DNA from 2 places in the Microbispora sp. CA-102843 genome. Region 1 is predicted to be linked to the other one. Evidence: riboswitches for the same ligand, from Rfam matches in the RefSeq annotation. Region 1 holds a riboswitch; the other holds the start of a gene.
The links. Region 1 has a riboswitch for glycine ahead of gcvP (aminomethyl-transferring glycine dehydrogenase). Riboswitches for the same ligand answer to the same signal wherever they lie in the genome.
Positions count from the first base shown of each region.

Region 1 (3,349 bases):
GCAGAAGGTCTTGTGCAGGTTCAGGTGGGAGACGTCCGCGCCGAACTCGCCCAGCTTGGCCAGGCCCACCAGCGCGTTGAGGTTGGCGCCGTCGACGTAGACCTGCCCGCCGGCCTCGTGCACCCGCTCGCAGATCTCGACGATCGTCTCCTCGTACACCCCGTGGGTGGACGGGTACGTCACCATGATCGCGGCGAGCGCGTCGCGGTGCTTGTCGATCTTGGCGGTGAGATCCGCCAGGTCGACGTTGCCGTTCTCGTCGCAGGCCACCACGACCACCCGCATGCCCGCCATGACGGCGCTGGCGGCGTTGGTGCCGTGGGCGGAGGACGGGATGAGGCACACGTCGCGGCCGCCCTCGCCCCTGGAGCGGTGGTAGGACCTGATGGCCAGCAAGCCGGCGAACTCGCCCTGGGAGCCCGCGTTCGGCTGGATCGACACCCGGTCGTAGCCGGTGACCTCGGCCAGCCAGCCCTCCAGCGTCGCGATCAGCTCGGCGTACCCCTCGGCCTGCTCAGCGGGCGCGAACGGGTGGATCGAGGCGAACTCCGGCCAGGTGATCGGTTCCATCTCGGTGGTCGCGTTGAGCTTCATCGTGCAGGAGCCCAGCGGGATCATCGAGCGGTCGAGCGCGATGTCCTTGTCCTGCAGCCGCCGCAGGTAGCGCAGCATCGCCGTCTCGGACCGGTGGGAGTGGAACACCGGGTGGGTGAGGAAGTCCGAGGTCCGCTGCAGGCCGGCCGGGAGCGCGTCGGAGGTCACCCGGTCGAGGTCCTCGACCACGAGTCCGGACGCGCCGAACGCCGCCCAGACCGCCCGCAGGTGGTCCGTGGTGGTCTTCTCGTCGCAGGCGACGCCGACGTGGTCGTCGTCGGCCAGGCGCAGGTTCACGCCCCGCTCGGCGGCGGCGGCCACGACCTCGGCGGCCCGTCCGGGCACGCGGGCGAGCACGGTCTCGAAGAACTCGTCGTGGACGATCTCGACGCCGCCCTCGCGCAGCCCGGCGGCGAGGACGACCGCGTGGCGGTGCACCCGCTGGGCGATCCTCCTGAGGCCTTCCGGGCCGTGGTAGACGGCGTACATCGAGGCCATGACGGCGAGCAGGACCTGCGCGGTGCAGATGTTGCTGGTGGCCTTCTCCCGCCGGATGTGCTGCTCGCGGGTCTGCAGGGCCAGCCGGTAGGCCGTACGGCCGTCGGCGTCCACCGAGACCCCGACGAGGCGGCCCGGCATCTGCCGCTGAAGGCCCTCTCGGACGGCCATGTACGCCGCGTGGGGGCCGCCGTAGCCCAGCGGGACACCGAAGCGCTGGGAGGAGCCGACGGCGATGTCTGCGCCCTGCTCGCCCGGGGACTCCAGCAGGGTCAGCGACAGCAGGTCGGCCGCGGCCACCAGCTGCGCCCCCTGGGCGTGCGCCCGCTCGGCGACGGCGCGGAAGGACGCCGCCCGCCCGCTCGCGCCCGGGTACTGGACGAGGACCCCGAAGCACTCGGGCAGCTCGCCGGCGAGGTCGGACTCCACCAGCGTGATGCCGAGCGGCTCGGCGCGGGTCGCCAGCACGGCCTTGGTCTGCGGCAGCGCGTCGGCGTCCACCACGAACACGTCGGTCTTCACCTTGCTCGCCCGGCGGGCCAGCGTCATCGCCTCGGCCGCGGCCGTCGCCTCGTCGAGCAGGGACGCGCCGGCGACGTCGAGGCCGGTGAGGTCCGACACGACCGTCTGGAAGTTCAGCAGCGCCTCCAGCCGCCCCTGGGAGATCTCCGGCTGGTAGGGCGTGTACGCGGTGTACCAGCCCGGGTTCTCCAGCACGTTGCGGAGGACGACGCCCGGGGTGATCGTGTCGTAGTACCCGAGGCCGATCATCGGGGTCAGCACGCGGTTGCGGCCGGCGAGGGCGCGCAGTTCGGCCAGCGCCTCGGCCTCCCCCACCGCCTCGGGCAGGTTCAGCGGGCCGCGCGTGCGGATCGCCTCGGGCACGGCCACGGCGAGCAGGTCGGCCACCGACTCGTAGCCGACTGCCTCCAGCATCCGGGCGCGGCCGGCCTCGGAGGGGCCGATATGACGGGTGGCGAAGGGCGGAGCGGAAAGATCGCGAAGCGTGGACCGATCGGTCATGACAGGGGCCTCCTGAGCGGGTTGAGACCTGCGGCGACCGCCCGGCGCCTGCATGGCGCGGCCGGTCGTGAAGCGGTCTCCCCCTCTGTCATCGGACCTGAGAGCTTCACCGGGCCGTCGAGCCCGGCTTTCCCCTTCGGTGAGGCGCCGCCTGGCCGACGGGCCTGCTTTTCAGAGTCGCCTCGTCCGTGCGGTACGGATGCCTGAGAGATTCCGGGGAGGTTTGCTCCTTCGGCGCCCCTGAAAAGGCCAGGGGTCTCTCCCGCACGAGGTCGTCGGCCATACCCACTCTACCGGCTATCCGTTATCGGCCCGACTCGTGCCTTGCGCGAAACCGAGGCCGGCCTGGCGGGCCCGGACGATGGCCTCGGCCCGGTCGGCGACCGCCAGCTTGGCGAAGATGGCGGTGATGTGGTTGCTGACCGTCTTTCCGCTGATGGACAGGTGCCGGGCGATCGCCGCGTTGGACCGGCCGGCCGCGATGAGGTCGAGGACCTCCCGTTCGCGCACCGTGAGCTCGGGGAAGGGCTCGGGGACAGGATCGGAGCCCGGCGCGAGGGACGCGCCCTGCGCGAAGAAGTCGATGATCCGGCGGGCCACGCTCGGGCCGAAGACGGCATGCCCGGCCGCGACCGACCGGAGCGCCCGGATGATCTCCTCCTGCTGCGCGCCCTTGACCAGGTAGCCGAAGGCGCCGGCACGCATCGCGGCGAACACCGACTCGTCGTCCTCGAACATCGTGAGCACGAGCACCCGGGTGGCGGGCACGGCGCGCACGATGGCCCGGGTGGCCTCCACGCCGTTGGTGTCCGGCATGTGCAGGTCCATGACCACCACGTCGGGGCGGGTGAGCTGCACCTCGCGGCGGGCGGCGTCGCCGTCGCCGGCCTCGCCCACCACCACGATGTCGGGCAGCGACGCGACCAGGGCGCGCAGCCCCTCCCGCATCAGCGGGTGGTCGTCGACGACGACGATCCTGATCGGTTCCCCGGCGGTCATGACTGCTCCAGTGGTAGCCGGGCGTGGACGCGGCCTCCCCGGTCGGTGGGGCCCGCGGTGAGCGTACCGCCCAGTTCGGCCGCCCGCTCGTGCATGGAGCGCAGGCCCACGCCGTGCGGCCAGGCGCCGACGCCGCCGGCGCCGTCGTCGCTCACTTCCACGTGCAGCGCGTGGTCGGCGCGCAGGCGGATCCGGCACGCCGCGGCCGGGCCGTGGCGCAGCGCGTTGGTGACGG
Region 1 is NZ_JBNJNF010000001.1:5,046,596-5,049,944, forward strand. Features, by position in the region: gene gcvP (aminomethyl-transferring glycine dehydrogenase) at 1-2,115, opposite strand, end outside; glycine riboswitch at 2,297-2,390, opposite strand; gene ACQEVJ_RS23510 (response regulator) at 2,413-3,114, opposite strand; gene ACQEVJ_RS23515 (sensor histidine kinase) at 3,111-3,349, opposite strand, start outside.

Region 2 (3,349 bases), 2.4 Mb from region 1:
CGGACCGTTCCTGGCCATGAAACCCTCGGGGGACGTCATCGCCGGGCTCGCCCCGAGGCACCGGCAGCTACTGGCACTGTTCCTGCTCAATCCGAATATCGCGGTTCACCGGGACAGACTCATCGATCTGTTGTGGAATCACTGTCCCACTAAATCGGCGCCGCGGAATCTTACCACCTACATCGCACAGATGCGGCGGCGGCTCTCGCCGCGCGACCCCGACCTTTCTCCGCTGCACACCGTGGAGGGCGGGTACCTTCTTTCCGTCCCGCCCGGATCCGTGGATGCTGCAGTATTCAACCATTTCGCGGCACATGGCAGAATCGCTCGCGACAATGGCGATTACCACAATGCGGCGAGGATGTTCGAGAACGCGCTGAGCCTGTGGCGGGGCGACGCCCTGCTCGGCATGACGCACGTGGACGAGCTCTCCGGGTGGGCCGAACGGCTCGACGAGGACCGGCGTGCGGTGACCGAGGACCTCTTCGACGTACGACTGGCGCTCGGGCACCACCACGAGATCGTCGGCGGCCTCGCCCAGTGGGCGAGGCGCCATCCGCTGCGTGAACGGCCGCATCGGCAGCTCATGCTGGCGCTGCACCGGTCGGGCCGCACCCACGACGCCTCGGCGTCCTACCAGCGACTGCGCCGCACCCTGGTCGACCGCCTCGGCACCGAGCCGTCCCCCGACACCCAGGCCCTCCACCAGCGGATCCTCACCGGCGACGACCCTTCGTCCGCCCTGATGCGTCTCCGTGCGGGGCATCGGCCGCCGCGCGAATCCGATCACGCATTGTGATCCGGCGACCGAGCAGATCCTGGCTCGGCTCACGGCCGATGGAAGATCGGCCACGGATGTGGTGCGGGAAGCCATCAGGCTCGCCGACCGCCTCCGCTGGCCGGAGCAGGCCCGCGCGGACGCGGAAAGACTCGGCAAGGATCCGGACGACTTGGCCGAGGTCCGCGCCATTCGCCGCGAGCTTGGCCATCCCGCCGTAGGTGCATGAAGGGGCTCTCCACCCCGCAGCTTCGAGTCGAAGGACGAGATGCCCGCCGGCCTGGGGACGGATACCCCGATCGGGGGAATCGGGGCGATCCAGCCGGTTACGGGGATGGCGGCGAACCACTAGGCTTGCAGGACACCGGTGATCCCGTGCGGGAGAGCGTCCTGGCATCCGGTCAGGGCCCCTGAAGGAGCAAGCCCTCCCCGCGAACCTCTCAAGGCAAAGGACCGTGCGGGCCAGGTGACCTCTGGAAAGAAGGCCGGAAGGCCTCGCCGAAGGTGAAAGTCCGGCAAAGATCGGACGAAGCTCTCAGGCGCCGATGACAGAGGGGGAGGATGCCCGATAGTCAAACGCAGCATCCGTCCTTCCGAGGTGCGCATGTCCCGATCCACCCCGCTCCGCGGGGTCCACGAACGCCTTGGCGCGACCCTGACCGACTTCGCGGGCTGGCAGATGCCCCTGCGCTACGGCAGTGAGTCGGCCGAGCACAACGCGGTGCGCACGGCCGCGGGGCTGTTCGACCTGTCCCACATGGGGGAGATCTTCGTCGTCGGCGCACAGGCGGGCGAGGCGCTCGACCGCGCTCTCGTGGGGCACCTCAGCGTCCTCGCGCCCCGCCGCGCCCGCTACACGATGATCGTGAACGAGACCGGCGGCATCCTCGACGACCTCATCGTCTACCGCCTGGACGAGGACCAGTACATGGTCGTCGCCAACGCCTCCAACTACGCCCTCGTCGCCCGTGAGCTCGCCGACCGGGTCCGGGGATACGACGCGCGGGTGACCGACCGGTCGGACGAGTACGCGCTGGTCGCGGTGCAGGGCCCGCGCAGCGCCGAGATCCTGACCGCGCTGACCGACGCCGACCTCGACGATCTGAAGTACTACGCCATCCTCCCCGGCGTCGTCGCGGGCACGCCCGTCCTGATCGCACGCACCGGATACACCGGCGAGGACGGCTTCGAGCTGTTCGTGCTGAACGAGCACGCCGTGCCGCTGTGGGACGCCCTCACCGAGGCGGGCAGGGACGCCGGGCTCGTCCCCGCCGGGCTGTCGGCCCGCGACACGCTGCGCCTGGAAGCCGGCATGCCGTTGTACGGCAACGAGCTGAGCGCGGCGATCACACCGTTCGACGCCGGGCTCGGCCGGGTCGTCCGCTTCGACAAGCCCGGTGACTTCGTGGGTAAGGCCGCCCTCGAGCGGGCAGCGGAGAACGGCACCAGGCGGCGCCTGGTCGGGCTGGTGGCGCGCGGCCGCCGGGTGCCCCGGCACGGCTACCCGGTCACCCGGGACGGCGCCGTCGTCGGCGAGGTGACCAGCGGCGCCCCGTCGCAGTCCCTCGGCCGCCCGATCGCCATGGCGTACGTCGACGAGGACGCCCTGGAGAAGGGTGGCCTGGCCGTGGACATCCGGGGCAGCCAAGAACCGGTCGACGTCGTCGATCTGCCTTTCTACAGGAGGAGCAAGTGAGCACCATTCCGGACGACCTGAGCTACACCAAGGAACACGAGTGGGTGGCCGGGATCGAGGACGGCCTCACCGTGACGGTGGGCGTCACGGCGTACGCGGCCGAGCAGCTCGGCGACGTGGTTTACGTGGAGGTGCACCAGGAGGTCGGCGCCACGGTCGCGGCCGGCGACGCGGTCGGCGAGGTGGAGTCCACCAAGTCCGTGAGCGACATCTTCGCCCCGGTCGGCGGCGAGATCGTCGAGATCAACTCGGCCGTCGCGGACAACCCCTCGCTGGTCAACTCCGACCCGTACGGCGAGGGCTGGCTGTTCCGCGTGCGCGTGGAGGAGGAGCCGGAGGACCTGCTGTCGGCCGCGGAGTACACCGCGCTGACCTCCGGCGAGTCCTGACGGCCACCGGAGACGCGTGAAAGGCGACGGTCAATGGCGATCAGCGTCTTCGACCTGTTCAAGGTGGGCATCGGGCCGTCCAGCTCCCACACGGGCGGCCCGATGGCGGCGGCGCACAAGTTCGCCCGCGGGCTGCACCAGGACGGGCTGCTGGAGAAGGTCACCCGGGTCGAGGCCATCCTCTACGGCTCGCTCGGGCTGACCGGCAAGGGCCACGGCAGCGACAAGGCGGTCCTGCTCGGCCTGTCCGGCGACAAGCCCGAGCTGGTCGACGTCGACACCGTCGACGAACGGCTGGCGGCGATGCGGGCGAGCGGCACGGTCTCGTTGTACGGCGTGCACGAGATCCCGTTCGTGGTCGGCGAGGACCTCGTCTTCGAGCGCAAGCTGTCGCTCCCCCACCACCCGAACGGCATGCGGTTCACGGCGTACGCCGACGACGCCGTGCTGCGCGAGAAGGTGTACTACTCGGTCGGCGGCGGCTTC
Region 2 is NZ_JBNJNF010000001.1:7,485,209-7,488,557, forward strand. Features, by position in the region: gene ACQEVJ_RS34615 (AfsR/SARP family transcriptional regulator) at 1-799, shown strand, start outside; glycine riboswitch at 1,147-1,244, shown strand; glycine riboswitch at 1,245-1,340, shown strand; gene gcvT (glycine cleavage system aminomethyltransferase GcvT) at 1,383-2,474, shown strand; gene gcvH (glycine cleavage system protein GcvH) at 2,471-2,863, shown strand; gene ACQEVJ_RS34630 (L-serine ammonia-lyase) at 2,897-3,349, shown strand, end outside.
Region 2: linked by a shared signal. The riboswitch ahead of gcvT (glycine cleavage system aminomethyltransferase GcvT) and the one ahead of gcvP (aminomethyl-transferring glycine dehydrogenase) in region 1 are both predicted to bind glycine.